One region of the Anaerobacillus sp. genome, then DNA from elsewhere that is predicted to be linked to it. Evidence: predicted binding sites of a transcription regulator. Region 1 holds the regulator's gene; each other region holds the start of a gene.
The links. The regulator Rex, encoded in region 1, represses fermentation and respiration genes when NADH is low (regulators of the CRP and FNR family bind a similar motif). The targets are predictions, from matches to a motif close to TTGTGAAATATTTCACAA.
Positions count from the first base shown of each region.

Region 2: a site for Rex is predicted at 1,227-1,244, ahead of ACK4M9_RS21425 (cytochrome c3 family protein). Genes of this name have one in related genera too.
Region 3: a site for Rex is predicted at 897-914, ahead of ACK4M9_RS21435 (cytochrome c3 family protein). Genes of this name have one in related genera too.
Region 4: a site for Rex is predicted at 2,030-2,047, ahead of ACK4M9_RS09660 (TIGR04053 family radical SAM/SPASM domain-containing protein). Genes of this name have one in related genera too.

Region 1 covers NZ_JBKBWN010000030.1:8,124-16,623, reverse strand. The annotation lists gene ACK4M9_RS21740 (hypothetical protein) at 1-1,462, shown strand, start outside; gene ACK4M9_RS21735 (ABC-F family ATP-binding cassette domain-containing protein) at 1,514-3,436, opposite strand; gene moaC (cyclic pyranopterin monophosphate synthase MoaC) at 3,675-4,169, shown strand; gene ACK4M9_RS21725 (redox-sensing transcriptional repressor Rex) at 4,338-4,973, shown strand; gene ACK4M9_RS21720 (MDR family MFS transporter) at 5,138-6,559, shown strand; TPP riboswitch at 6,638-6,748, shown strand; gene ACK4M9_RS21715 (thiazole synthase) at 6,875-7,648, shown strand; gene thiH (2-iminoacetate synthase ThiH) at 7,724-8,500, shown strand, end outside.
Region 2 covers NZ_JBKBWN010000028.1:768-7,411, reverse strand. The annotation lists gene ACK4M9_RS21430 (ammonia-forming cytochrome c nitrite reductase subunit c552) at 1-580, opposite strand, end outside; gene ACK4M9_RS21425 (cytochrome c3 family protein) at 598-1,113, opposite strand; gene opp4C (oligopeptide ABC transporter permease) at 1,530-2,399, opposite strand; gene ACK4M9_RS21415 (ABC transporter permease) at 2,461-3,408, opposite strand; gene ACK4M9_RS21410 (ABC transporter ATP-binding protein) at 3,678-4,685, opposite strand; gene ACK4M9_RS21405 (ABC transporter ATP-binding protein) at 4,685-5,665, opposite strand; gene opp4C (oligopeptide ABC transporter permease) at 6,278-6,644, opposite strand, start outside.
Region 3 covers NZ_JBKBWN010000028.1:7,810-16,309, forward strand. The annotation lists gene ACK4M9_RS21430 (ammonia-forming cytochrome c nitrite reductase subunit c552) at 1-522, shown strand, start outside; gene ACK4M9_RS21435 (cytochrome c3 family protein) at 1,152-1,655, shown strand; gene ACK4M9_RS21440 (ammonia-forming cytochrome c nitrite reductase subunit c552) at 1,681-3,126, shown strand; gene ACK4M9_RS21445 (hypothetical protein) at 3,436-4,431, shown strand; gene ACK4M9_RS21450 (cytochrome c maturation protein CcmE domain-containing protein) at 4,456-4,896, shown strand; gene ACK4M9_RS21455 (heme lyase CcmF/NrfE family subunit) at 4,933-6,912, shown strand; gene ACK4M9_RS21460 (cytochrome c-type biogenesis protein) at 6,913-7,407, shown strand; gene ACK4M9_RS21465 (hypothetical protein) at 7,420-7,776, shown strand; gene ACK4M9_RS21470 (hypothetical protein) at 7,778-8,173, shown strand; gene ccmA (heme ABC exporter ATP-binding protein CcmA) at 8,188-8,500, shown strand, end outside.
Region 4 covers NZ_JBKBWN010000005.1:339,172-347,671, reverse strand. The annotation lists gene ACK4M9_RS09670 (hypothetical protein) at 1-787, opposite strand, end outside; gene ACK4M9_RS09665 (UTP--glucose-1-phosphate uridylyltransferase) at 997-1,827, shown strand; gene ACK4M9_RS09660 (TIGR04053 family radical SAM/SPASM domain-containing protein) at 2,210-3,409, shown strand; gene ACK4M9_RS09655 (response regulator) at 3,715-6,402, shown strand; gene ACK4M9_RS09650 (CheR family methyltransferase) at 6,420-7,259, shown strand; gene ACK4M9_RS09645 (response regulator) at 7,286-8,500, shown strand, end outside.

The DNA.
Region 1 (8,500 bases):
CCCAAGCTTTACTGTTGTTGAATGGGGAGATTTGCACAGATTATATCAACAAAAAGGAAATATGACTGCAGAGTATTTCTTACAACAATATGCATTAACATTATTAAATCTAGAGACTTTCCTTAGTGAACTACTAAAGAAAGGTTATCCACAAAATGTTATGTTGTTATCACCAATGGTTCATAGTGATGCCTATCAAAATAAAGAAAGGCTTGCACCAATATTTTATTGGCAATCGACTGCAATTTCGGCTAACTACTATTTGCTATCGAGTACAACTAGGCAACCGTTTGTTGTCAGTAATTTAGATATTGCCCCAACAATCTTAGATTTTTATGGAATAAAAGATTTAGGTCACTTTTTTGGAAAGCCATTGCAAAAGAAAGCAGCAAGCAACTCAACCTTAGAAGAAGGATTATCAAAAATAGATTTGATGTTTCTTATTTTCAAAACTCGAAATGTGGTGTTATCAAGTTACATAACTCTATTAGTTATTTTATTAATCATGACAAGTGTGATTATTATGTTTCGCGATCAAAACAATACATGGAAACATGTCGCAAAAACACTACTAATTAGTGGCATTAGTTCTCCTTTGTTGTTATTACTTACACCTTATAGTCTCAACTACTTAGAACCAAACATATATTTACTATTATTGATTGTTTTAAGCTTCTTAACCGGGTTTTTAGTATTAAAATTCATCCCTAACCCAATTTTTTTTATCAGTATAGCACTGTTTATTACAATTACGGTCGACTTGTTTATCGGTAACTATTTTATGCAAAGGTCGTATTTAGGGTATGACCCAGTAATTGGCGCTAGATATTACGGGATTGGAAATGAGTATGCGGGTGTTTATTTAATTTCAGGATTGCTGCTACTAGAAAGCCAAAGAATAAAAAGATGGCTTTTGGTAACTATTGTCGGGATCACGCAACTATTTTTGTTGAGTTCGGCAGGTTTAGGGGCAAACGCAGGAGCAACACTATCGGCAGCGTTGATGTTCGGTTACTTTATTTATCGAGGCTATTTTCCGAAGGTTAATTGGCGTAAGTTTTTACTGATTTTTTTCGGTATTGTAGTCATTACATTAGTGTTGTTATTTCTGATGCAATTAAATAAACAAGAATCACATATTGGCTACGCCTTTTCGCGAATGTTTGAAGGTGATTTTCAATATATTATTGATACGATTAAGAGAAAATTAGAGATGAATTGGAAGATTTTCCGCTTTAGTAATTGGACCCAGCTTTTTGTTACGACATATCTATTAATTGCATTGTATTTGTGGCGTAAAAAGGAGATTGTTACTCGTGGAGTTCGTCGACTTTTAATTCAAGCAGGTGTTGTTGGTTCGGTTGCGTTACTATTATTAAATGATTCTGGAGTCGTTGCCGCAGCAACCTCAATGTTTATCATTGTTTGTACAAGCTATTATTGGGTATTGGATGAAGTTTAGAGTTAGCTAGAAAGAAATCTTTATAGTCACTCTAAACTCCATACTATATCCTTATGCCTCTAATTCAGCCCACTCATCCATTAGAGTATCAAGTTCTTGTTTGTGCTGTTCAATTTCGATATTCAACTGAGATACTTTATTGTGGTCATGGTAAACATCAGGATCACAGAGCGCTTCTTGTTTTCCTGCGATCGAAAGCTCTAATTTTTCAATTTCCACCTCGATTTCTTCAAGGCGGCGCTTTTGTTGACGTTCTTTTCGCTTTGCTTCTTTATCTTGTAAAAATGCTTGTTTAGACGGTTGTTCGTCTGTTTGCTGAACTTTCACTTCTTGTTGCTCTTTTAATTGTTTACGCTCGATGTTTTCTTGTTTTTTAGCAAGATAGTAGTCGTAATCACCAATATAATCAACTAAACCATCTTTAGTCATTTCAACGACACGACTTGCCATCCGATTGACAAAATAACGATCATGGGAAACGAAAAGGATTGTGCCAGGATAATCGATTAAAGCATTTTCAAGAATTTCCTTACTATCAAGATCAAGGTGGTTCGTCGGTTCATCTAAAATAAGAAAATTAGCTTTTTGCATCATTAATTTCGCTAAAGCAACTCGAGCTTTTTCGCCACCACTGAGATCAGATACGCTCTTTAATACATCATCACCGCTAAAGAGGAAGTTCCCTAGGATCGTTCTGATTTCCTTTTCAGGAGTTAGTGGATAGTCATCCCATAATTCGTAAAGTACTTGTTTATTAGAGTTAAGCTTTGCTTGTTCTTGGTCATAGTAACCAATCAGAACATTACTTCCATATCTTATTTGGCCAGCGAGGGGCTCTAGTTGTTTCGTAATAATTTTTAAAAGCGTCGATTTCCCGATTCCGTTTGGACCAAGGAGGGCAATGCTTTCAGAACGGTTTATCGATAAATTAAGATTTTTAAACAATGGACTATCATATCCTCCAGATAGTTGTTCGGTTCTAAGGACATCATTTCCTGTTTGTTTCATGATCTGAAACGAAAACCGAGCTGATTTTTCATCACCTTGAGGGCGGTCTAACAGTTCCATTCGTTCTAATTGCTTACGGCGACTCTGTGCTCGCTTAGTTGTCGATGCTCTGGCAATATTTTTTTCCACAAATGTTTGTAGCTTTTCGATCTCATCTTGCTGCTTTTCGTATTGCTTCAACTCGATTTCGTACCGTTTTTCTTTTTCGTCTAGGTAATAGCTATAGTTTCCAGCGAACTTTGTTGCTCGTGTTCTAGAGATTTCATACACTACATTAGCAACCTTATCTAAAAAATAGCGATCATGGGACACGATTAAAATAGCACCTTCATAATGAAGTAGATATTGTTCTAACCAAGCAAGAGTTTCTAAGTCCAAATGATTTGTCGGCTCGTCTAATATAAGAAGATCGGGACTAGTTAATAATAACTTCCCTAGTGCAAGACGGGTTTTTTGCCCTCCGCTTAAAGTTGAGACGGTCGTAGAATAGTCCATATCAGAAAAGTGCAATCCAGATAAAATACCACGGATATCAGCTTCGTATTTATAGCCACCTTTAGCCTTAAAACTTTCTGAGAGAAGATCATAGTCTTTTAAAACTTTCTCATATACTTTTTCATTGCCTATACAATCTGGATCTGCCATTTTCATTTCCAATTCGCGTAGTTCTTTCTCCATTTTTATAAGCGGTTCAAACACCGTTAACATTTCATCCCAAATCGAGCGAGTCGATTCTAAGCCTGTATTTTGAGCTAAATAGCCAAGGCTCACATCTTTAGGTATGATGATATCCCCTGAGCTATAGGAAAGTTTTCCAGCAATAATTTTTAAAAGAGTAGACTTTCCAGCACCATTACGTCCAACAATGGCGACTCGATCTTTGGATTGGACTTCTAACTTTATATTGGATAGAATTGGTTCAGCACCGAAGTTTTTTGTTATTTGAACACATTGTAAAAGTATCATTATTTCATCATCCTAACATTAGTAGCAATCTAGCGCACAATCAATTATAATCATACAGTTAGTGTACCGTAATCGATTGTGGACAAGCAAATAATACTTTTACCGTTAGCATTTAAGAGAACTAGAATTGTCATGGTAATTTACTATATTTCATTTACGTTACAACTTTTGAAACGATTACAAAATTGACAAAATGGTGTACAATATATTTGTGATGAATTGAAAGGGGACATTTGATATGTCATCGTTTACTCATTTTAATGAACAAGGCCGCGCGAAAATGGTCGATATCTCAGAGAAGCACGAGACAGTTCGAACCGCTTTAGCCCAGACGAGTGTCGAAGTTAGTAAAGAAATCTTTGAGAAAATTCAAGAAGGTTCAATAGGAAAAGGGGACGTTCTCGGAGTAGCTCAAGTTGCGGGAGTTATGGCTGCAAAAAGAACAGCGGACTGGATTCCAATGTGTCATCCACTAGCCTTAACAGGTGTTGATGTAACGTTTGATTGGAGTACAAAAGAAGAAAATCACAAACTAAATATTTATGTAAAAGTAAAAACAAAGGGTAGTACAGGGGTAGAAATGGAAGCGTTAACCGCTGCTTCTGCGGTAGCTTTAACAGTGTATGATATGTGCAAAGCGGTAGATAAGGGAATGGTTATTGGACCTACATACTTAGTTGAAAAAACAGGCGGCAAAAGCGGCGATTTTAAACGAGAGAAAGAAGTAGAGTAAATCCTTATTTAAAAAGCTCAATTTAAAGTTGAAACTAATGATTTTCAGTAACCATTTGTGAATTGGTAAACAATGAAAGATAGTAAGTGAGGATTGAATGAATGGGGAGAAACCCATTGATTATGTTTTGTCCTTCTAGTTTTGAAGGTACAGGTTGGAGGCAGAATTATGAATATTGATCAAACGAAAATTCCTCAAGCGACTGCAAAACGATTACCTTTGTATTATCGATTCCTAGAAAATTTACAAGCGTCAGGAAAGCAACGGGTATCCTCTTCGGAATTAAGTGAAGCAGTGAAGGTAGATTCAGCAACAATTCGCCGTGATTTTTCTTACTTTGGTGCTCTAGGTAAAAAAGGGTATGGGTATAATGTAAATTACCTGTTGTCTTTTTTTAGAAAAACCTTAGATCAAGATGAGGTTACAAATGTTGCATTAATCGGTGTCGGGAACTTAGGAACAGCATTTTTACATTATAATTTTTCAAAGAACAATAGTACAAAAATTCAAATGGCTTTTGATGTCGATCCAAATAAAGTAGGGAAAGAACTTGGAAGTGTTCCCATTCATCATTTAGATGATCTAGAAAAAGTGTTAGATCAATCTGTTACGGTAGCAATTTTAACTGTACCGGTCTCGGTTGCTCAAAGGGTCGCTGATCGTCTAGTAGCTTCTGGTATAAAAGGGATCTTAAATTTTACACCAGCTCGACTCTCGGTCCCTACTAATGTTCGAGTTCATCACATCGATTTATCTGTTGAACTTCAGTCATTAATTTATTTTCTTAAGCATTACCCAATGTAAAATGGGAACGTTATTGCGCTAGACACGAATATAGGAGGTTATCACTTTTGTTTCAAAGTGGTAACCTTTTTTTATTTCAATAATAAGGGGTTTTTATTCTAATAAGTAAGCTAACATGGTATAGTAAAGAAAGAATATATTTCGGTAAACGAAAGGAAATTAAAATGAGAAATTTACTCCCCGAAAAGTGGCTTGTCGTAATTGCTGTTTTATTGGGTACTTTCACAATTATTTTAAACAATAGTATGTTAAATCCGGCAGTTCCTCATTTAATGAAGGTGTTTGGTGCTGATGCAGTATCTACTGGCTGGGTAATTACAATCTTCATGGTAACGATGGGAATAACAATGCCTTTAACCGGTTACTTAGGAGATAAATTTGGAAAGAAGAAACTTTATTTAATCGGATTATTAATATTTATCATCGGTTCTGTTTTAGGATCATTTTCATGGGATCTAGGTTCACTTATATTTTTCCGTGGGATTCAAGGAGTTGCCGGTGGAATTATGATGCCACTGTCAATGGCACTTATATTTGAAGTATTCCCTAGACATGAGCGAGGGCTCGCAACTGGAATTTGGGGAATTGCTGCGATGATGGCACCAACTATTGGTCCGACGATTGGTGGTATTATTATTGAGAAAGGTAGTTGGCAATGGCTATTTTTAGTTAATGTACCAACCGGACTTTTAGGTATTTTAATTGGTTGGAAGTACTTAAAGAATACGAATAGAGTAAAAGGGATTACTTTTGATAAGTGGGGCTTCGTGGCGGTTACCGTTGGTGTTGGGGCAATACTATACGCTCTAGGGAGAGTCTCAGCATTAGAACATCTAGTTCAACCAGCTAATCTAGCATTAATTTTTATTGGGATAATATCGCTATATCTTTTTGTGAAAATTGAACAACGGATTGAACAACCTTTGCTAGATTTAACGATTTTTAAAAATAAGGCTTATACCTATAGTGTTTGGATTTCAATCTCGACATCGTTAGCACTATTTGGAGGGATATTTCTTATTCCATTATTAGTTCAACATGTTTATGGTCTAGGACCAATCGTAACGGGATTAATTTTCCTACCTGCAGCACTTTTTACAGGTATTTTTATGACAGTTGGTGGTAGACTTCTAGATCGTAATGGTCCTCAGCTAGTTGTTACCTCCGGATTATTAATAACTGCAATTTTTACTATGCTCTTAGGGTTTATAACGATGGAAACATCTTTAATTTTGATTTTCGTCTTTATGGCAATGCGTGGGATTGGTCAAGGCTTTTCAACAATGCCTGCAACAACGGCGGGAATGAATGCGATACCTGAGAAGTTCATTTCAAGGGGTTCCGCGATGAATAATGTCCTAAGGCAAATTAGCTCGGCTTTAGGCATCGTCTTTATCTCGGTTTTCTATGAGGTTCGTAAAGTACAAGTTTTTCCTAATGTAGGGTCAATGGAAGAAGCTAGCTTACAAGCAATTAATGAGGGTTTCTTACTGTTAGGAGTTATTGCTCTTTTGACTGTGCCTTTTGGCTGGCTGTTAGGTAAAGCTAGTGAAGAACAAGAAAGTAAAAAAATATTATCTGCTTAGAAGACGAAAAAATAAATTTACAGAGCTATTTAGTATTAACTAATTAGTAATCTATGTTATGATGAAAAAAAGAATATGTTTCACAGCTACGGGAGCCTAGAAGACTAGGCTGAGAAGATGACTAATCTGTCACAGACCGTGTACCTGATCTGGATCATGCCAGCGGAGGGAAGACTGTTTTGTATTGAATTATCTTTACATGTCTTTAAGGCCGCATCGAGTATGATGTGGTCTTTTTTGTACATTCAACTGTTGAGAGAAAAATCTAGGTCGTTTGCTAGTATTCATTTAAAACAATCCTTAGGAGGAGAAACAATGACAAAAGATTTATTAACTATTGGTGGCGTAGAGTTAAATAGCCGACTATTAATTGGAACAGGAAAGTTTAATAACGATGCTTTAATTCCAGAAGTAATTGCTTCTTCACAATCGCAAGTCATCACTGTAGCCATGCGTCGTGTTGATTTTAATACGAACCAAGAAAATATTATGAAGTACATCCCAAAAGAAATGATCTTGCTACCAAATACTTCAGGAGCAAGAACAGCAGAGGAAGCGGTTCGTATTGCTAGACTTGCAAGAGCAGCCGGGATGGGGAATTGGATTAAAATAGAGGTTATCTCTGATCAAAAATATTTACTTCCTGATAATTATGAAACGATTAAAGCAACAGAAATTTTAGCTAATGAAGGCTTTATTGTTTTGCCTTATATGAGCCCAGATTTAATGGTCGCTAAAAAGCTAGAAGAAGTAGGGGCAGCAGCAGTTATGCCACTAGGAGCGCCTATTGGTACAAATCGTGGCTTGAAGACAAAAGAGTTAATTCAAATCTTAATTGAAGAATGTGAAAAGCCAGTAATTGTTGATGCTGGAATCGGGAAACCATCTCAGGCTTGTGAAGCTATGGAAATGGGAGCAGACGCTGTTTTAGTGAATACGGCAATTGCAACCGCTGGTGATCCAGTAGCGATGGGAGAAGCGTTTAAGGCAGCTGTTCAAGCTGGTCGAACAGCTTATTTATCAGGCGTAGGCACAGTGGCGAAACAAGCAAGAGCATCATCACCACTAACAGGTTTCTTACAAATTTAAATTTAAGCAGAGTTGTGATAGTAACAAAAAATAATCAGGGTCTCTATAAACCCTTAACAAGAAGGGAGCTTTCTCATGAGTTTTTACGATGAATACGAAAAGCTAAAGGAATTACCTTTTGAAACTATTTTCAAAAATTTTACGGAAGTAGATGTAAGAAGAGTTTTGCAAAAGCAGAGATTGACCCCAGAAGATCTACTAGTCCTTTTATCACCTGCTGCTGAAAACTTATTAGAAGAGATGGCCCAAAAATCACATGAATTAACAGTTCAGCATTTCGGGAGAACGATCTTACTATTTAACCCGATCTACATTGCTGATCACTGTGTAAATCTTTGTACGTATTGTAGCTTTAGTGTTACAAATCAATTCGAGCGCAAAAAGCTTTCAATGGAACAAATTGAAATTGAAGCGAAAGCGTTGGCTGATTTAGGTTTAAAGCACATCCTAGTGTTAACTGGAGAATCTAAAACACATACACCGGTTTCTTATATTGCTGATTCCATAAAAGTGTTAAAGAAATACTTTCCGTCAGTAGCGATTGAAATTAATCCACTGGATACTGAAGAATATAAACAATTGGTTGAAGCGGGCGTGGATGGGCTTACTGTTTATCAGGAAGTATATAATGAAGAAATTTATAAATCAGTCCATGTAAAAGGACCAAAACGTGACTACCGTTATCGAATGGATACACCTGAACGTGGTTGCGAGGCGGGAATTCGCCAAATTAATGTTGGCGCATTATTAGGACTAGATGATTGGAGAAAAGAGGCGTTTTTTGCAGCAATGCATGCCAATTATCTACAAAAGAAGTATTTAGATGCAGAAATTAGTCTATCATTGCCAAGA
Region 2 (6,644 bases), on a different contig from region 1:
CAATACGTAAATCCATTGTCACAGGATCATGACAAGTTGAACATCCAACTGAAGCATGCCCATAATTTCCAAGCTCATCAGTCTTAGTTGGTGCAGTCATTTTATCGATCCAAGGCATTGCTTCATCATGATAATTCAGTTGAAATGCTTTATCATAACCAAATTCTTCGATCATTTTAGGGAATAGTGTTGTTTTACAAGACATACAAGCAGATATTGCATTTGGGTTTCCAGTAATACGTCTAACATTCATTTGATCTTCAAATGCATACGTGTGACCACGTGTTAAATTGTATTCTACAGCAAAACCAAAACCATTCCATAATATTGGTAAATACGGTTCGATTGAAGGGTCATTCTTAGGCTTAACCTCTTTTTCATCAACCATGTTTTTCTTAAAACTTTCCCAATGTAGTGGGAATTTATCTTTAAATGCGTAACTATCCCATTCTGCTGGATCAAGTCCAGTGTTGATTGGTTCCTTTTCTTGTGCTTGTGAACTTGCACAACCTACTAATGCGAGCATTAATAAGAATGAAGTTACCATTAATAATAGTGATTTTCTTGTAGTTCTCCCCATTTTTTTCATTCCTTTCATTATTTTCTACCTGGTTCAACAAAGAAAAATTCTTTCGGCTCAAACCATTCTGCTGGTCTAAAGTCACCCTTGCTATGTGGAACTTGACGGTGACAATCAACACAACTATCTTTTACATCATGTTGAACATTTTGTAAGCTTGGTTCGTGGCAACTAATACAATTTTGGTTAATAACGTCCTTAGAGTCAGCAGTTGCATGAAGTACATCGGGTATTTTACTAGCGCCAATTGTATTCATGTACATATGACCCATACCCGCTTTTGCTTTAAAAGCGATTTTTGAAACTGTGCTATCTGTAGGTGCGTGACAATCGTTGCAACTTAATGCTGCATGATTAGAGTTAGCAAACGTTTCATATACAGTACCCATAATGTGACAGCTAGAGCAAAATTCACCTGAGTCTGTAGCCTTCATTGTTCCTGCTGTCCCAGCAAAAAGGACGATCCCTACAAACACCCCGATTAGCGTAAATAACAAGAGCTTTTTATCTAGTCTTCTAAGCCTTTCCCCCATCGGTTTCTCCCCCTTCATTTTTTTAAAAAATTTATAGATTAAGCAATTATTTACGATAACTTTGCTTAATACCTAGTTGTAAATTCTAAACTATCGTGTGTAAAAAATTACTGTTGTGACGTTTCTCACTTCCTGTCTATATCATACTTTTTTACACTTTCCCACAATGTGATAAAAATCACTTTTCTTGTTACAGAAGTGTGAACGATTTCTATGTGTTAAATAAAAAAAAGTAGAGAAACCCTTTAGTAATAAGGGTTTCCCTGATACACCTTTTTAAAATTCAGTGAAGAAACTGTGAAGTTGACTAGATTTTCCATGCAATACTTTTACTGTTTTTTAGTGAATTGTGTAAAATTGTTGTAATTTTATATATAAAAAAAGGATAACTCAGTGGTTATCCTTTTAAGATAGTATTACTTTTCTGTTACTCGCGGATCAAGAGCATCACGTAGACCATCACCAACAAAGTTGAACGACAATACTGTAAGTAAAATCATTACTCCTGGAAATGTTGGATACCACCATGCAGTCCTAAATATTGTTACACTTTGAGAATAGGTAAGCATGTTTCCCCATGTAGAGGTTGGTGGTTGTACACCTAGACCGAGGAAACTAAGTGCTGACTCTGCAAGGATAAATCCACCAACTGCAAGTGTCGCTGCAACGATGACAGGACCGAATGCACTCGGTAGTATCTGCCCAAAAATGATCCGTGTATTAGACATTCCAATTGTACGAGCTGCTAACACGAACTCTCGTTTCTTCAATGTTAAGAACTCACCGCGAACTAAACGTGCCGTTCCTGTCCAACTTAAAAAGGCAAAAACCATAATAAGTTTATCAATGCTTGGTTCTAAAACAGCAACAAGTGTAATTAATAAAAAGATATTAGGGAATGAAATAATAATATCTACTAAACGCATTAAAATTGAGTCTACTAAACCACCAAAATAACCAGCGATTGCACCTATTGTTGTACCAATTGTTACAGCACCAATCATCGCTACAAAGCCAACAAATAGTGATACTCGACCACCAAATAAGAGTCGACTAAAAATGTCTCTTCCTAAATGATCAGTACCTAAAAGAAACTCAGCACTTGGTGAAGCAAGTCGATTTCTTAGATTTTGAAAATCTGGATCATGTGGTGCAATCCACGGTGCTAAAATAGCACTAACTACGATAATCGTTAGCATTACTAAACCAATAACCGCTAATTTATTTTGCAAAAACTTCGCTACGATAATAGATAATAGGGAACGTCTTTCTCCCAATGATTGCACATCAAGCTGTGTAGTTTTGTTTGGAAGTTTTACTTCTGATTTTGTCAACGTTCTCCACCTCCTAATATTCGATCCTAGGATCTAAAACAGCATAAAGAATGTCTGCAATTAAGTTACCAAGAACTGTAAGTACCGCACCGAACATTGTGATAGCCATAATTACAGGATAGTCTCTTTCAAATGTCGCATCAATAAATAGTTTTCCGATACCCGGCCAACTAAACAATGTTTCGACGATTACTGAACCACCAATAAATGTCGGTAGCATTAAACCAAAAATAGTTATGATCGGAATTAAACCATTACGTAGTCCATGTTTATAGATTACTTTCCGCTCACGGAAACCTTTAGAACGTGCAGTGCGAATGTAATCTTGGTTTATAACTTCTAGCATACTTGAACGTGTGTATCGTGTTAATCCGGCCATATCTGCAGTTGCTAATACAATTGCCGGTAAAATTAAATGATGTAGTCTATCCAGTAAGCTAAAATCAGCGCCTAGTGTTGATACCCCACCAACAGGTGTCCAACCTAGCTGAACTGAAAACAACATAATTAGCATTAACCCCAACCAGAAGTTAGGCGTAGCTAGTCCTAAAAATGACGTAACTGTAACTCCATAGTCTAACTTTGAATACTGTTTGGTAGCTGATAGTACCCCAAATGGTATCGCAATAATTACTGCTAATATAGTTGAAAAGAGCATTAGTATAAGTGTGTTTGGCAATCGATCTAAGATCATATCTTTTACAGGCTGCTTCTTAGTAAATGATGTACCAAAATCTCCTTTTAGGACATTCCCCATCCAATTGATATATTGAACATGAGGTGGGTCGTTTAGTCCTAATTTCGCCATTTGTCTTTCACGGTCTTCCACAGAAATGTCTGGATCTAAGTTCATGATTGCAGGTTTTCCTGGGGCCGCGTACATAATCGCAAAGGAGATAACAGATATTCCAAAAAGAATTGGGATCATCATAATTAATCTGCGAATAATATATGTCGTCATCTTCAAACTCCTTTACCAAGAGAATTTGCATATAAGAAGAGGGCAATATTCCCTCTTCTTTATGCTTAGTTTAAATAGAAAGGGTTAGATATGCAAAAAGCACAATTACTATTCCCTTATTGATTTAACCACCATTCGTTAACTTTGTACATGTCAACTCTTGGGTGATGTGTAAATCGCTGCACTTGATTTGATAATGCTAAAGTTGTTAACAACGATTTCTTTTTAAACAATTGTGTTACCTCGTACTATTTAGCATATCTTATTTATTAGTTATATAAATGACAAGCAACAAAATGTCCCGGTTCTAGCTCCTTTAACACTGGAGCAGCTTCTTTACAGTGATCCATTGCTTGAGGGCAACGTGTATGGAATACACAGCCTTTAGGTGGATTAGACGGACTTGGGACATCACCTTTTAAAATAATTCTCTCACGCTTCACTTCACTAGGGTGTGTTTTCGGTATCGCTGAGAGTAGAGCTTGTGTATATGGATGAAGCGGATTACTATATAGAGTTTTCTTGTCAGTAACTTCCATCATTCGACCTAAATACATAACTCCAATCCGATCAGATATATGCTTAACTACAGCCAAGTCATGAGCAATAAATAGATAAGTTAAACCGAACTCTTTTTGTAGGTCATTCATAATATTTAATACTTGTGACTGAATTGAAACGTCTAATGCTGAAACAGGCTCATCACCAATAATCAATTTTGGATTTAATGTAAGCGCACGTGCAATTCCAATCCTTTGACGTTGCCCACCTGAAAACTCGTGCGGGTAACGGTCACGTGTTGATGGGTTTAACCCTACACGATCTAAAAGATGTTCAACTCGTTCTTTACGCTCTTGCTTCGAATATAGATTATGAACTCTAAATGGCTCTTCTAAAATTGTCCCGACAGTTTTTCTAGGGTTTAATGATGAGTATGGATCTTGGAAAACCATTTGGATATCTTTACGATAAGGGATAAGTTGTTTTTCATTCATTTTTGAAAGGTCTTGACCTTCGAATATAATTTCACCTTCTGTAGGCTCATATAGTCGAATAATCGTTCTTCCAGTTGTTGATTTACCACATCCGGACTCACCAACTAAACCAAACGTTTCACCTTTTTTTATGAAGAAACTTACATCATCTACCGCTTTAACATGACCTACTGTTTTTTGTAGAATCCCTGATTTTATAGGAAAGTATTTTTTTAAACCATTAACTTCAAGAAGGATGTCATTTTTTTCAGTTTTGTTATTAACTACAGATTTTATAGTCATTATTTATTACCCCCTTCCTCATGCAAGAAACAACGTGATTTACGTCCTGGGTGTATTTCTAATAATTTTGGTTGTTCTACTAAACATTTTTCCATTACCTGCTCGCAACGCGTTGCAAAACGGCATCCTTTAGGAAAGTTATCTGGTGATGGTACATTTCCACCAATCGAAGATAATCGTTCTTGTTCTTCATCGATTTTTGGAACTGAGTTTAGTAACCCTTGAGAATATGGATGTAGTGGATTGTCAAATAATTCGACAATACCAGACTCCTCAACAACTTGTCCTGCATACATAACAATTACACGATCAGCAAGCTCTGCTACAACACCTAAATCGTGAGTAATTAGAATAATTGATGAATTGAACTTCTCAGATAATTCCTTCATTAATTCCAAGATTTGCGCCTGCACAGTTACATCTAATGCAGTTGTCGGCTCGTCTGCAATCAATAGTTTCGGGTCGCAACTCATTGCCATAGCAATCATTACCCTTTGTCTCATCCCACCAGATAAACGGTGCGGATAATCATCTAATATTTCTTCAGCGCGCGCAAAACCAACTATTTTAAGTAACTCTACTGCTTTTAATCGCGCTTCTTTTTTGCTTAATTTTTTATGATAAATTAAAACTTCTGTAATTTGTTCACCAATTGTTAGTACTGGGTTAAGAGAAGACATCGGTTCTTGGAATATCATCGCAATGTCATTACCTCGAACTTTGAACATCTCATTTTCACTTAGTGAGAGTAAATCTGTACCATCAAAGATAATTTCCCCATCTACTGTTTTACCACCTGGTTTTGGCACAAGACCCATAATCGAAAGAGAAGTAATACTCTTACCTGATCCTGATTCACCAACTATAGCTAATGTTTCACCTTTTTTCACTTCAAAGTCTACCCCGTCTACAACAGGCAACACTTTATTTTTAGCAAAAAAGTGGGTCTTTAAATTTTTAACTTCTAATAATGTAGACATCTTATGCATTCACCACCTTAAAAGCGTACTTTCGCCTACTAAGCTATAAAGCAATAAGCTATTATTATAGTAGCAAAAGCCATTAACACTATTATCAAGCAATAAGCTAATAGTTTAAGAGTAAAGAGTAACGTTTAAAATACTATATTAATGTAACAAAAATGTCAATGATAAAGAAATGGTATTTATTTATTAAAAGAAATTTTGTGAATACTCAGTGACTACGATCAACAATAAGTATAATCACAGCAATTACCTTATATATAAGTATAATAAAATTAGTTTGAATTATTTAAACCTTTTATTAATTTTAACTTTTCAGTTGTTTTTTTAATGTTTTTCTAATATAACAATAACATGTTTTCCTAGTTAACACTATAAATTCAGGAAAATAGACTCATGTAATGTTTACCACGAAATGGTTTATACGTTTCCTATAATATTCTTTGATCATTTGAATTTCCTATATAAATATCTCAATCATCTTTTAATTCCCCTAAAACTATATGAAGAAAATAATCAATTCCGTTTTTAACCGATTAACCACCTAATATATGCGAAAATAAAAAAAGCTTACCCATTTAAATTTAAATAGGTAAGCTTTTCAGTTATTTACTTTTCAATTACACGTGGATCTAGCGCGTCTCGCAAGCCATCACCAACAAAATTAAACGATAATACTGTTAGTAAAATCATCACACCTGGGAAAGTTGGATACCACCAAGCATTTCTGAAAATTGTAACACTTTGCGAATACGTAAGCATGTTACCCCAAGTAGCTTTCGGTGGCTGTACACCTAACCCTAGGAAACTTAATGCTGATTCTGCTAGAATAAATCCACCTACTGCAAGTGTCGCTGCGACAATAACCGGTCCAAATGCACTCGGTAAAATTTGTCCGAAAATAATTCTTGTATTTGACATACCAATAGTTCGGGCTGCTAAGACAAATTCTCGTTTCTTTAACGTTAAGAATTCC
Region 3 (8,500 bases), on a different contig from region 1:
TCTCACCGTTGGGGTTCTCCTCTAAAAACAGTTGAAGAATCTTGTCGTACTTGTCACGCAGATAAGTCACCAACTTATTTAAAAGATCGTGTAAAAGATATTCAAACACGCCACAAAACTGGGTTACTTGAAGCTCAAGAACTTAGTGTTCAAGCAACATATTATGTAAATAGAATGATGACTCGTCTTGATGAGGGATTAGCTATCGATGAAGCGAAGCTAAAAGAAGCACAACATTTACTTCGTGAAGGACAATGGTACTGGGATATTATCGCAGCTGAAAATTCATATGGTTTCCATAATCCAGATGCTGCAGTAGACTCATTTAGAAGATCAATCAAGGCTTCAGCTGAAGCTGTTGAGATTGCTACTATAGAGTTAATGAAAAACGGTGAAGACATTGATGAATTAAAACGTCAAATTGAAATCACTAAGCAAAATGTTGTTAATGAAACAGTAAATCATGAAAAACATTTACAAGCAATTAACGAGTGGTTCCCGAACCACCGTGACAAAGAATAGTTAATATAAGAAACTCTATTCAAGGATAATACCTTTGGATAGAGTTTTTTTTTGAAGAATTTTTCGGTCGTATTCTTGTGTGAGCTATATGGCCTTTAAAATGGGTTAGAGTTTTACGGCATGAAGAGATAGAAATAGCTACTTTTCAAATTAAAACACTTCACACTTTTGACAAACTTTTTGTGACATAATTCACAGTTAGAAAATGTCTATGGTGGTAGTTTTCTAAAAGCTTTTTATGAAATATGAAAAATCAACATCTCAACAATATGAAAACCAAGTTATTATCAGTTAGTTTTGTTACTTCAGTAAGGAATGAAATATTTTTGTGTAAGACAAACTCAAAATTAGCCAAGTATTGTCAAAAGAGCTCAGTGTGATAAAGTTCACATTTTGTTCACTATTGGTGGTGACTTTTCTCACAGTTACTCAGTTTAGATCAGAGTAATCTAAGAGTACAAAGAAATTATGTAAAAAGATGAAACGCGCAAATAAAGCTAAGTTTTACTTGTTTTCAACTTAATCTTTGGTAGTAAGCCACTACTAGGTAATAATGTAAATTTATTTCCTAGTAAATTTATAAAATTAGTATAGTATAGTATCAATTTTAAGAAAAAGGGGGGGAGAATGTGAAAAACATCTTAAAAAAAATGAATAATAAGTTGTTACTATTTTCATTAATTGGTGTATTTATAGGAATTGTTTTTTTCGCAGTAACAGAGGGGGCGATCAATGCAACGGATACGCCAGAGTTTTGTGCTAGCTGCCATGTTTATGAACATGTCATTACAAACTTTGAAAATTCTAATCACTCAGCGCTTAAGTGTAATGATTGTCACGCACCAACAGATAGTAAGATTGCCAAGTATACGTTTAAAGGGATAAACGCAGTAAGCCATGGTTACGCAACTACCTTTGGAGCTAGTTCGCTTCCAGATGTTATACACGCAACAGATAGTTCGAAGGAAATTATCGAAAAAAACTGTATTAGTTGTCATGAACCAGGTTTACAAAATATATCTCATGATGTAAAAGATAGCTGTATTGGATGTCACCGTCAAGTACCGCATAATAAAGGGGATTTTAGGCCGTCAGAATGGTTTGAGCCGGGGAATTTCCACTTCAATAGATAAATAAAAGATGGAAGGATTGAAACAAATGGGGAGCTTAAATAAAAAGCCAATTCTAATGGCGATGTTTTCAATAATACTAATGTTAGCTTTAGTGGCTTGTAATAGCTCAAAAGCTGAAGAAAGCATGTCAATGGACACAGGTTTAGATCCAAATGAATTTTTAAACACTGCCTTTAAAGATAAATTTCCATTGCATTGGGAAAGTTACATGAAAAATATGGTTGACGAAAAAGAGGTTATTTCTAAAAGTGATCCCTCTCTCGAACCTTATCAGCCTGCGTTATGGAGTGGTTACGGTTTTTCTCTTGAATATAACTTAACAAGAGGCCATACGTATGCCTTAGAGGATCAAATAAATATTAAGCGAGTGAATGACAAAACAACCGGTTCATGTTTAACTTGTAAAGCAACAGTCGTCCCACTTCTTTTAAGTGAAGAAGAGTTTGGTGAAGGTTATTGGGGTGCTAATTTCAAGGAAGAAATATTACCACGTGTTAAACAATTAGGTTTAGGTGGAGAAATGGATGAATTAGGAGAGTGGGGACATCTATCAATAGGTTGTTCTGATTGCCATGATCCTGTAACTATGGATTTACGGATTACGCGCCCTTCATTTACAAGGGCTATGGAACGCAAAGGTGTTGATTTAACAGCAGCAACACATAATGAAATGAGATCTTATGTTTGTGGACAATGTCACGTTGAATACTATTTTAAGACTGAAACAAAAGAAGTTACCTTCCCTTGGGATAAAGGATTAAGAGCTGAAAATATTTATGAGTATTTTGAAACGATAGCTAAAGAAGAAGATTTTGACTATGATTGGATTCATAAGATTTCTGGAACACCATCTTTAAAAGCACAACATCCTGAGTTTGAATTATCAAGCTATGGCCCACATGGAAATGCTGGAGTAACTTGTTCCGATTGTCATATGCCTTATCAGAGGGTTGACGGCAAAAAGAAAATCTCTTCTCACAGGTGGGGTTCCCCTCTAAAAACTGTTGAAGAATCATGTCGTAGCTGTCACTCAGACAAGTCGGCAACATATTTAAAAGACCGTGTTGAAGATATTCAAGATCGTCATAAAGTCGCTCTTTTAGAAGCTCAAGAACTAAATACAATTTCTCACTACTATGTGAACCGAATGATTACAGCGGGCGTACCTGAAGCTAAAATCAAAGAAGCTCAACAACATGTCCGAAAAGCACAATGGTTCTGGGATTACATTGCAGCGGAAAATTCTTACGGGTTCCATAACCCTGATGGATCTATTGATGCATTTAGGACATCATCGATTGAGTCACAAGCAGCGATTGTCATTGCTACAGAAGAACTTGTGAAGCTTGGCGAGGATATTGATGAGTTGAAAAGGCAAATTAGTGTTACTATGGCAAATATAGTGAATGAGGAAGATACTTTTGAAAAGCACACACACGCAATAAATGAGTGGTTCCCAGCTCAAAACTAAATAAAACATAACACACCGTACATAATTATGTGCGGTGTTATTGTGGTTAATTGTGTAAAAAAAAACAGACAATACTTTCCTTAAAACTTCGTTTAAGTTTGTGTTCATTACTGTTTATAGATATGAATATTAATATTCTGCTCATGGAAATTAGTCGACTCTCCAATTAAGCTGTATAAATCCCACATTATCACATAAATCATTCACAGTTATTTCACCCTAAAGTGTGATCTTTCTCACAGTTATGAAACCCCTTAACTATTAAAGTTGAAGTATGAATTATATAGAAAACAAAGGGGAGATAGATATATGAAAAAGATCTTTAGAGGCTTTGTATTGTTAGTGATGATCCTCTTATTGCAACTAACAGTATTGCCACCAAATGAAGCCTTATCCAACAACTCAGATATAGCATTAACGGAGTTAAATATTAAATTAATGCCTGAATTTATTAATCCTGAAGATTGGGATTACAATATTCCCTCACTATTAGTAGGCTATCACGGAACGATTACTAATCACTCTGAAGCACCCTACTCAGGTGAAATTAAAATCAGTGTCCCTACGAAGCTTCCGAAATTTAATGCGGGTTTTGTAGCACAGTTCCTTAATGATGAGGACGCAGAACCAATTGAAGAAGACTACACTGTAAACGTTGAGGAAGGTTATATTTCTTGGATACCACAAAATCCAATTGAATCTAATGAAAGTTACCATTTTGTTTTAGAATATTTCAGTGCTCCAATTGAAGGTGTCGTTGACCGAACTTTTACATTTGAATTTATTGCAGATACAAATATTGATAATGTTAACATCGCAGTTTACGCCCCATACAAAGCTCAAAACTTTACAATTGATAAAGAAAGTGATTTGAATTCTATGACGTTCGGACTTGAGTTTCATATGTACGAACATAGTGACGTAAAAAAAGGCGATTTATATGACCTTACCGTATCTTATAAGAAAGAAGATATCGTTACAACCATGGAGGCATTAAATGATTTCAGTGCACCAGATGATGACGCCCATGCGGGTTTTAATCAACAAGGAGTGCAACAACAAAATGATACATTTCTGAATGCTGAAAATATTATCATGATTAGTTTATCTATAATTATTGTTGGAGCTTTCGTTTTTATAGTATTACGGAAGAAGAATGAGCCTAATTCTAGTGTTAAAGAAAACAACGTAGTACCAAAAAAAATAGTAAATAAAGAAGAGGAAATTAAGAAACTAAGAAAAATGCTAACTGACGGATTAATTGATGAGAAAATTTATAAAGAAAAACGTGCAAAATTAGGTTAATTTAATAGAATAGGGGGAGCTTAAATGAAAAAGAATACGAAAGTGTTACTTGGGGGCTGTACGATTATACTTGCTATTTTAATTTTATTAATTGCTGCGACACCAGGAGCAAGTGGGACAGAAATTGCTATTCATGAAGTTATAGCAAATCCAGAGAAGTATGAAGAACGATATGTAACAACGGAAGGCTTTTTAATCGAAAACTCAATCGATTGGCGAGCTGACGAAATCGAATTACGTTTTGATATTGTTGATAGTGATGGAAATGTTCTTTCTGTTTTTCACCATGGTGTTAGACCTGATAATTTTTCAGAAGGTGTTATAACGATTATAGAAGGCTTTATCGAACCAGGAGAGCCATTTCGAGCGGAGCGTGTAAAAACAAAATGTCCTTCTAAATATGAAGGTGAAGATCCGAACGATTACGATCCGGAATTCCATAAAGAGTTATTAAATGATAAATAAGAACTCTAAAATCGAACTTAAAGAAGGTGGCACAACATGCATTTAATCGGTAATTTATCAATTTATTTAGCCTTAGCTTTATCAATATATGCCTTTACAATTTTTATCTTAGGTATTTACAAACAAGATCAAAGGTTAGTAGACAGTGGTAAAGCAGCGACTTTGATAGTATTTATTTTAGCATCAATTTCAATGTTAATCCTTTTTACAGCGTTAGGAACTAGTCAATTCCAGTTTGAATATGTCGCTGCTTATACTAGTTCAGATCTACCGATTTTATACAAATTAGCTGCGCTTTGGGCGGGTAATGCTGGATCGTTACTTCTGTGGACATTCTTTTTAACAATGTATACGGCAATGGTTGTTTATTCAAGAAAGATGAAGAACAATCCAATGGCGCCGTATGTTGCTGCAATCATGCTAGCAAATACAATTTTCTTTTATTTAATCCTAGGTTTTGTTGCAAAACCGTTCATACTTTTGGATCAAGTACCAATTGAAGGTCGTGGACTAAATCCGATGCTTCAAGATCCGGGGATGTTATTACATCCAGTAACATTATATCTAGGCTATGTAGGTTTAGCCGTTCCTTTTGCTTTTGCAATTGCCGCCTTAATTATAAAAAATGTTGATGCATTTTGGCTTAAGATGACAAGACGTTGGACGATTATCGCTTGGGTGTTCTTAACATTAGGAAATGTTATCGGGGGTTACTGGGCTTACATGGAGCTAGGTTGGGGTGGATACTGGGCGTGGGACCCTGTAGAAAATGCTTCATTTATGCCATGGTTAACAGTTACTGCCTATCTTCATTCAGTTATGATCCAAGAGCGAAAAAACATGCTAAAAATATGGAATATTTCATTAATTATCTTATCATACGCGTTAACGCTATTTGGAACATTCCTTGTACGAAGTGGAGTCTTAACTTCAGTGCATGCGTTCGGAGACTCTAATTTAGGAGCTTACTTCTTAATATTCATGGCTTTAGCAGTTATTTTCTCATTATACGTATTAATGAGTCGCTACCATTTATTGAAAAAGGATAGTGGACAATTCGAATCGTTTTTCTCAAAAGAAAGTAGTTTCTTAGTTAATAACCTAATTTTAGTTGGTGGGACGTTTGCAGTATTTTGGGGAACGATCTTTCCTTTAGTCTCAGAGGCTGTAAGGGGTACGAAAGTCACAGTGGGAATACCGTTTTTTAACACTGTTATGTCACCAATTTTACTAGCATTAATTTTCGTCATGGCCGTCTGTCCATTGATTGCATGGCAACGTTCAACAGCTAAAAATTTACGGGATAACTTCTTAATCCCGGCATTAATCAGTTTAGTTATTGTTGGCTTATTAGTTGGATTAGGATTAAGAGCAGCATATCCAATAATTGCTTTCGGAATTATTTCGTTTATGATCTTAACGCATTTTCTTGAGTTTTACCGAGGTGTTAAGGCGAGAAGAAAAGTTACTAAAGAAGCATATCCAGTTGCATTGTATTGGCTAATGTTAAAGAACCGTCGTAGGTACGGTGGATATATTGTCCATTTCGGTATTGCATTTATGGCGATAGGAATTGTTGGTTCGAACTTCGATACTGAAACGATGAAAACCGTCCCTAAAGGCGGAACAATTGAAATTGAAGATTATGTACTAACATATGAATATTTGGCGCAACGATCTGAAGGGATTAACGATATTGTCTTTGCTAACATTCATATATCAAAAAGTGGTAAAGACATTGGCTATATTCAGCCAGAACGAATTTTCTATGGTAACTGGGAAGAACCATCTACGGAAGTAGCAGTACTTGGTAATTTACGTGAAGATTTATATGTAGTGTTGAGTGCTTGGGAAAGTGATGGGCGGGCAACATTCGTCGTGAAAGTAAATCCATTAGTAAAATGGGTTTGGATTGGTAGTTTTATCATAGTTATCGGTTCAGTTTTTGCAATCTGGCCAGGTAAATATGGAAATATTACACCGCGGTACACAGGGCCGCAAAGGAAGGTGTATTAAGTGAAAAAAGTGATTGCTACTTTAACACTATTATTATTAATTTCAGTGATCCCCGCATATGCCGGGGATCAATATGACTATAAATCTGCAGAGTTTAAAGAAGTTGCCTCTCAATTCATGTGTATGTGTGGCTGCGGTCAAGATCATTTTGAATGCAATATGCAAGGCTGTGGTTTAAATGATTCTTTTAAGAGTGAAATAAAAGAAATGATGGACGAAGGTTTAACAAAGGATGAAATTAAAGACTATTACATCGGCATGTACGGTGAAGAGATTTTAACAGCGCCAGAAAAGAAAGGTTTTAGTTTAACTGCTTGGATATTACCGTTCGCTGTTCTAGGGATTGCAGGCATCGGAATTGTCTTTGTTATCCGTAAATGGGTGGCAGGTAATAAAGAAGAAGTATCTCTTTTTGAAGAACGCACGGAAGAAGAAGAACTAGAAGATGAAATTGTAAAATCAATGATTGATGAAGAACGAAAAAAGTATTTCTAGGATGTGAATATAATGGCTGTTATATTAAGTGTGATAATCGTAGCATTTTCTCTTTATTTAGTAGTTACACCTTTGTTAAGGAAAAATAATACTAAACTTTCTGTAGAGATTAAAGATGATACAGATGAAATTTCATTACAAAGTCTATATGCTACGCTCAATGAGCTAGAAATGGATTATAATATGCAAAAACTCTCAGAAGAAGATTATCAGAAATTAAAAGCCCAGTATGAGCGTCATGCATCTGAGCTACTAGAAAATCAGAAGAAAAAAGAAAGTAAAACAGGTAATGATAGCTTTGTAAAAGATATTGAAGTAGAGATCGAAGAAGAATTAGCAAAGCTGAGAAAAGAGAGAGGGGAAAAGTAACATGGTTGGACTAATTTTAGCTTCAGCTGTTACGAGATCTACCCCATCTTTTCATAATCCAGGTCACTTAAGAATGTGGTATTCATCTCCTTTACGGAGTTTTGATCCACATCTAGTAACGGCTATTTTAGTTCTTATTGTATTAGCTGGAATTGGCTGGTTTGTTTATTTTCAACTGAAACATCGTGCCTCTGAAGAAAAGGTAGAAGCAAATAGCGATGAAAAAGTATTCCAGGAGCTCGTTGTAAAGCAAAAAGTTATTATGAATAAATTACTTGAGTTAGAGGAATTGCATAAAGCTGGTGAAATTGCGGATGAGCAATTTGAAAAAAAGGGATCTCTATATCGTGAGCATTTAGTAAAAGTAAAAATAGAATTGCAAAGGTTTATGGATTAAAGGAGCTGGCACCTATGATAGAAACAAAAGGACTTATAAAAACTATCGGTGATAAAATGGTCCTTCGCGGAATTAACCTTTCAATCAAAAAGGGTGAGTCAGTAGCGATATTAGGTCCAAACGGGGCAGGGAAAAGTACTATTTTAAAGATAATATCCGGTCTAATTAAAGCAACAAGCGGGGAAGTTTTAATAGATGGAATAACCTTAAAAAGAGACTCCTATGATCAAAAAAGAAAGATTGGCTTTCTCGCCCATAACAGCTTCTTATATGATCATTTAACACCTTTAGAAAACTTGATATTTTTTGGGAAACTTTACGGTGTAG
Region 4 (8,500 bases), on a different contig from region 1:
GTCTTGCAGGGTCATGACTGGTTCTATGAATTGGGTGGCACAAGTATCTGTCTACATCTTCATTAAGACGAGAAATTAATTCACAAATTGTAATATAAGGCCTGTAGCGAATAAGTAAATTATGCATATCATACCCAATTGATGACTGTTTCGTTTGCATTAATGAAGGGTAACATTTAGCTCGCAAACCGAATTCTTTGACAAGATTAGCAAAAATGATTTCATCTGTTCCAAAAGCAGGAGTTTCAATTAATGCTTTTTTTAGTAACTGTATGTTTGTTGACTTAATTAAAGTTTTAGTAAAGCGTCTATTCATGACTTGACCTACGTTAAATGCTCCATATAGCGGATTAAATGTAAAAAAAGGCTCCCATCGCTTTCTGTCCTTTTGTATTTCAATACCACAGAAGTAATCTTGACTAGCAACCTGATAATCAACGGCCATATAATCAGTATCGCGCATTTCTTTTTCAATAAATTCTTCGTAGCCCTTACGTATAAATAGTGCATCTGAATCGATATTTATTAAGAAATCATATTCTACTTTAATTTCTTCTAGCCATTCCATTATTTCAATGAAATAAATAGTTGTGTATCCGTATTCTAGTTTTCTACTAGTAGGGCATACGAGTACATCTAAGTCCTTTAGTAGTTCTCGATCTTTTCCACCGTTATAGACGACTATTAAACTATTAGGACAATAATGCCTAATGTTATCTATTAATTGTTTAACAAGTTCTCGATTATCATGAATTAGTACTGCAAAGCATATTCTTTTTTCCCCCATTTGATCTAATGCCTCCATATTTAAGTCATATTTTTTAGTGTTGTTTTTTTCAGAATGGGATTACTAATTTTTATAATTTATGTGAAATTCGGAGTTTACGTGAATTAAGTAAACTGTGGATTTTTTAATAAATAAAATGGACAACTTACAAGTCGTACTAACTTAGAGTACTTTATATAGTAATTGTAGTTACAGAAGGGATGGACTTGATGGATAAAGTGAAAAAAGCAATTATACCAGCAGCTGGTTACGGGACGAGAAACTTGCCTATTACAAAAGTTTTGCCAAAAGAAATGTTTCCAATAAATAGAAAGCCTGCCATTCAATATATTGTTGAGGAGGCTATTGAAGCAGGTATTGAAGAAATATTGATCATTGTTTCTCGTAATAAAAATATGATTTTAGATTATTTTGATCGTTCGCTAGAGTTAGAAGCATTTTTAGAAAAAACAAATAAATTGCATTTATTAAAAGACGAGGTAATAACGAATTCGCCTATTCAGTACATGCGCCAATCCTATGCAGAAGGCTTAGGCGATGCAGTTTATTTAGGAAAACAATTCGTCGGAAATGAACCATTCGCTGTATTACTTCCAGATGATCTCTTTTTATGTCCAAAAAAAGGAGCATTAGCACAACTAATAGAGTATTATAAGACATCTTCAATGATTGGAATTCAAAGAGTAGAAGCTGACTTGTTAAAAAACTATGGAGTAGTAAAAGCGGAAAAGGTGAAAGAATGCCAATTTCAAATCTCTGATATTGTCGAAAAACCTGAAGTTTCTCCGCCGTCTGATTTAGCAGTAACTGGTCGTTATATATTTAATCCATCTATTTTTTCTTATTTAGAAAAAATAGAAAAAGGTGCAGGAGGAGAACTACAATTAACCGATGCTATTAAAGCGTCACTAGGGGATGAAAAATGTTTTGGAATAAAGATTGAAGGTGATCGTTATGACATCGGCAAAGAAGAAGATTACATCAAGCTGATTAACAGGCTGTGGAAGAACAACTCTCTGAAATCTGAAACAGGGAAATAAAAGTATTAGTTGCTTTTATTTGCCTGTTCTTTTTGGACTAGCATCACGAGACATGATTGAGATGTTAAATCTCTAGGCAGATTTACTTTTCACTGTAATATCAATCTATACAACCTACTTAAAATGTTCATAAAATGTTCGAAACCCAAAAATCCTTATAAATCACATGTTTCTAAGGAGATTGTTAATATTAAGCTTTTTTATGTGATTTTTTTCACAGTTATTAGTTAAGTTTAGTAATAATCTAAATTCATAAGAAAAGCTAAAAGTAAGTTGTTTAAATCGTTTATAGATTGTAACAAATAAATAATTGTAGAATATTTCAAAGTTATAAAATTTAGTTAGATAAAAGAAAAAAATATAAAGAAGCTTGGTGATGAAAATGCATGGAATAGGAAAAGGACATCCACATGGAAACGGGCACCCACACGCAACTGGTGGTCATCCAGGAGGTATGGGAGCGCAAATTGATTATGATAAAGACCCATTTATTGTTATTTGGGAGGTAACGCGTGCTTGTGAATTAAAGTGTGTTCACTGTCGTGCTGACGCACAAACAAAACCAGATCCAAATGAATTAAGCCATGAAGAAGGCATTAAGCTTATTGATGAGATATATGAAATGAACAATCCAATGCTCGTATTTACAGGTGGTGACTGCATGATGCGTAAAGACCTTTTTGATCTTTCCGAATATGCAGTTAAAAAAGGAATGCGCGTTTCAATGACGCCTAGTGCAACTGATAATGTAACGAAAGAAGCAATGGAAAAAGCGAAAAATGTCGGACTTTCAAGATGGGGGATTAGCCTTGATGGGCCAACACCGGAAATTCATGATCATTTCCGAGGAACTCCAGGGTCATTTGATTTAACAGTAGAGAAAATTAAGTACTTAAATGAATTAAATATGCCGCTGCAAATTAACACAGTTATCTCTCGTTATAATTATGATTCATTGGAGAAAATGGCTCAATTAGTTGGGGAATTAAAAGCAGTGATGTGGTATATCTTCCTCCTTGTTCCTACAGGAAGAGGGCAGATGGATGCGTGCTTAACGCCAGCTGAACATGAAAAAGTTTTCCGTTGGCTCTATGAATTAGGTAAAACTGCACCTTATGATATTAAAACGACCGCTGCACAACACTATCGACGTGTAGTTATTCAACAGAAAACAAGAGAGAACCTTGTTGGTAAAGGTGATATTCGTTATGAAGATTCAATTACAGATACTGCTTATTTAATTGATGGCTTAAAGCGTGCACCTAAAGGGGTAAATGATGGAAATGGTTTTATTTTTGTTTCCCATACTGGTGATGTTATGCCAAGTGGTTTATTACCAATTGTAGTAGGGAACGTCAGGGAAAAGCCTTTGAAAGAAATTTATCGAGAGTCTCCCGTACTGAAAGAGCTACGTAATCCAGATCTATACAAAGGTAAGTGTGGTGTTTGTGAGTTTAAATTTGTTTGTGGTGGTTCTAGATCAAGAACATACGCTGTAACTGGTGACTATTTAGAGAGTGAGCCATTCTGTGTGTATATTCCAGAGGCTATGCGCACAAAAGAAAATTCACCTTCTGTATAAAAATTAGAGCACGAGTTTGACAATAGTCAAATTCGTGCTTTTTTTTATTTGTCAAACATATACATAGCATTTTCCATAAACTGACGAAACTAGCAATCTGTGATAATAAGCCCTAGATACGGTGTAAATATTATAGTAGAATTATAGGAGAAATTGAATTTACTAGGAATTAATATTCATTTAACTGTGAAGTAATTTTCGGTCGAGTTCTATCGCTCCTTTCTTTTACAGGAACTGGAAACAACGAAACGAAAGAAGTCGGCCGAAATTTCTATGTGAAAAAGTTGGAAGTAGAAAGGGATAATATGAAACTTAAAACAAAATTATATATCGGCTTTGGAACTATTGTAATCATTTTGTTAGTTATCAGTACAATTGTACTCTATACATTGAGTCTACAAAAAGACAAAATGGAGAACATCGTAAGAAACAATTATGAACGGGTTAGTTTAGCTCATAACTTGAAATACAATGTACAGACAAAAGCAAGAATAGTCAGAGAGTATTTTATCCATGATGAAGATGAGCTGCCAACATTTGAAGAAGAAACAATTAAAGATTTAATTCAGGAATCACACATGTTGTTTAGTCATTTAAAACAATTAATAACTCCTGAAGACGAATTGAAAAACATTGTTAATGAGTTAGAGCAACTCAATGTAAAACATAATGCAAATATTGAAGCTGCTCTACAATTTGTGAAGACTGGAAATCATAAGTCGGCAAAAGAAATTATATTAGTAGATAATTCTGAAGTGAGAATGTCCTTAATTCATGGTATAGATCAGTTAACAGACAATGAAGAAGTTGCAATGGATTTAGTGTTAGATGAAGCATTACAAACATATCAATTTACACTTGTTTTATTTGCAATATTAATTTCAATTAGCTTACTGTTAGTCCTTTTTATTACAGCTTCAGTAATACGTAGTTTTTCCATTAGTTTAAATAGCGTTCGCAATGTTATGATGAACATACCTAAGCAATCTTTTGCAAAAATCCCGAGAATAGAAACGAATATTAATAATGAGTTTGATGATGTTGCTAAAGCTTACAATGAAATGGCAGACGCTCTAGAAGAATATGCTAACAATGAAAAGGCATTGAAAAATTCATTACAAGAAGAAAACTGGGTCAAAACAAAATATGCTGAATTGGCTACTAGTTTTCAAGGTACACATAAATTGTCTGTATTTAGTGATACATTCATTACGAAAATTGCCCATTTTGTCGAGGCTAAGTACGGAGTTTTCTACTTTAAAGAACAAAAACGTTTTAGGAGAACATCGTCATACGCTGGTAACAAAGTCGATGATTTAGGGGAATTGCTCATACATGAAGGTGAAGGTCTCGTTGGTCAATGTGCATTGGATCAACAAATTATCCAGATAGATCAATTACCAAATGGATACATTGAGACAAAATCTGGACTTGGGCGAGCTAAGCCGACAGCGTTAATCATTCTGCCAATAAAATTTGAAGGTGACGTTTTAGGTGTTCTAGAATTAGCTAAATTTGAACCATTTACTCCACTGCAATGTCGCTTGCTTGAACAAGTTTGTAGTTCAATTGGCCCTAACCTTGATCGCATCCAATACCATATGGAAATTGAAAGGTTGCTATCTGATTCGCAAGCTTTAACAGAGGAATTACAAGCTCAGTCAGAAGAACTACAACAGCAACAGGAAGAACTTAGAACGATTAACGAAGATCTTTATAGAGAAAACCTTCGAGCTGACGAAAAAACAAAAGAGTTAGAATTAATAAAAAGTGATCTTGAACAAAAAAACAGAGAAGTAGTTCTGAGCTCGAAATATAAAACCGAATTTCTAGCAAATATGTCCCATGAACTAAGAACACCACTAAATAGTATGCTAATCTTATCGGAAATTCTTGCAGAAGATAATGATGCTAACTTATCTTCAAAGCAAATTGAATATGCTCGAACGATTCATACTTCAGGAAAAGACCTTTTAAATTTAATTAATGACATATTAGATCTGTCAAAAGTTGAATCTGGGAAATTAGATGTTTTTCCAGAAGAGATTGAAATTAATGAAATAAAAGCGTTTGTTAACAGACAATTTCTTCCTATAGCACGAAGTAAAGACTTGGAATTCGATATTATCCTTGATAAGGATACACCACATATTATCGTTAGTGATGATCAACGCGTAAAACAAATACTAAAAAACCTACTTTCCAACGCCTTTAAGTTTACAAACAAAGGAAAGGTTACTTTACATATGAAAGCTGCTAAGGAAAATAGCCCTTCTAAAATAATCTTTACCGTCACTGATACAGGAATTGGTATTCCTAAAAATAAGCTACAAGATATTTTTGAGGCTTTTAGCCAAGTCGATGGAACCACTTCACGAAAATATGGTGGAACGGGTTTAGGGCTATCCATTAGTAAGGAATTGTCTCAATTACTAGGTGGTTTTATTGAAGTAAGCAGTGAAGAAGGACGGGGTAGTCAATTCTCGTTACATCTACCGAATCTTATCGAAGAGAAACTAGTCCCCGATAATAAATTTGTTGCTGTCACGGTCGATCAAGATGAAGCACAAGTAGCTTCAACTGACGGGATTACTGAGGGAGATTTAAGTGAAATAGAGGAGCTTAAAAATAAAACTGTCTTACTTGTAGATGACGACATGCGCAATATATTTGCCTTAACAAGTGCATTAGAAAAGGAGAAAATGAATGTATTATTTGCTGAGAATGGAATTGAAGCTCTTAGCATTCTAGACAAAACTGAAATTGATATCGTTCTAATGGATATAATGATGCCAAAAATGAATGGTTTCGAAGCAATGGAACAAATTCGTCAAAATGATAAATTGAAAGAAATACCTATTATTGCGTTAACGGCAAAAGCAATGAAAACTGATCGTCAAAAGTGTATTAGTGCAGGGGCTTCGGATTATATAAGTAAGCCTCTGAAGATAGAACAATTATTGTCAGTAATGAAAGTCTGGCTATATAAATAGATGGAGGAAAACATTTGATGATTGATACTTCAGCACAAGATCAAATAGAAAAAATTGAAGTAGAATTGTTTCTTGAAGCTATCTTTCGTCAATATGGTTTTGATTTTCGCGACTATGCCTATGAATCGATTAGAAGGAGAATTTGGCATAGTGCTCGGGAACTGAAAGTGACTTCGATTTCTGAATATCAAGGGAAAATCCTTTACCAACCAGATTTAATGAAAAAACTGATCAATAATATATCAATTACAGTCACCGAAATGTTTCGTGACCCTAGTTTTTTTGAATCATTTCGTGTAAATATTGTACCACTTCTGCGAATGCAGCCTTTGATTAGAATTTGGGTTGCTGGTTGTTCCTCTGGAGAAGAAGTGTACTCATTAGCAGTCATATTACATGAAGAAGGTCTGTTCGATAAAACTAGAATTTATGCTACAGATATGAATGAAAATATCCTAGAAAGAGCTAAGGAAGGGCGGATTCCTTTAACACACATGCAAAAGTACACCCGGAATTATTTACAAGCAGGTGGGACAAGAGAATTTTCAAAATACTATAAGGTAGATGGTGAATTCGTCACTCTTGAACCATTTTTAAAGAAAAATATTATTTTCGCCCAACATAATCTAGCAACTGATCAATCATTTAACGAGTTTCATGTAATCATATGTAGAAACGTTTTAATATATTTTAATAAAGCCTTAAAAAAAAGAGTGTTTCAACTTTTTTATGATAGTTTAAGTGAAGTTGGAATTTTAGGGTTAGGAAGCCAAGAAGCAATTAGTTCAACGAACGCTTTTTCTGATGTTGATTATACGAATAAAATATATAAAAAGCTGGTGACTACTAAGAACTGAAAATTGAACTTAGGGGGGAAGTATTCATGGACCGTAATAAACCAAAGGTTCTACTTGTAGATGATCGGCCTGAAAATTTATTAGCTTTAGAAGCAGTACTAGCTGATCGAAATTATGAACTAGCCTTTGCAAATTCAGGCGAGGAAGCATTAAAGCAAGTTTTACAAAATGATTTTGCCGTCATCCTCTTGGATGTTCAAATGCCTGGCTTAAACGGTTTTGAGACGGCCAAATTAATTAAAGGGCGAAAGAATTCTGCGCACATTCCGATTATTTTTATAACTGCCTTAAGTAAAGCAAACGAACATATTAAAGAAGGTTATTTAACAGGCGCTGTGGATTATATTTTTAAACCATTTAATCGGACGATTTTAAAAAGTAAAGTTGACGTTTTTGTGCACATATTTAGGAAACAGAAACAGCTTGAACTAGAGCGCAATAAACTAGCAGTTCAACAAATGGAATTAAAGCATCAATATAATAACCTAGAAAAAGTAATTCAAGACAAAACAAAAGAGTTAGTCCTCACAAATAAAACTTTACAGACTACTCAGGAACGTTTCCAAAAGATCTTTCAGTTTAGTCCGAACCTAAAAGCGATTCGCTCTTTACATAATGGTTTATACATAAATGTAAACCAAAGTTGGTCTGAGCTGACTGGATATAACTTAGAAGAAATTAATTCGTTAAAAGGTTTGGAAATAATATCTACTGAAAATGATGTGCCATTGGACTTAAAAGGTGACCTAAGTAATATTAAAATAAAATATGTAACGAAAAACAAAGAAACAAGGGTAGGATTGTTGTCGACTGAAAAGATTGTTATTAATGACGAATTATGTGTCCTAAGCGTTATAACAGATATTACAGAACGAACAAAGTTAGAAAAAGAAATTTCTCGCTTAGATAATTTAAACCTAGTTGGTGAAATGGCTGCCGGAATTGCCCACGAAATTAGAAATCCAATGACAACGGTTATTGGGTTCCTACAAATTGCAAAAAATGATATAGGCACACCTATATCTGAGGAATATCTTAATTTAATGTTATCTGAACTTCGGCGTGCAAATGGAATTATTACGGAATTTTTGACATTGGCAAAAGATAAGGCTAGTAATAAAAGGATAGAAAACCTTAATTCAATTATTCAACTGATTTTTCCATTGCTACAGGCAGAGGCTCTAATGGGGAATAAAGAAGTTCAAATGGTACTAGGCGATATTCCTAACTTGAGTGTTGAT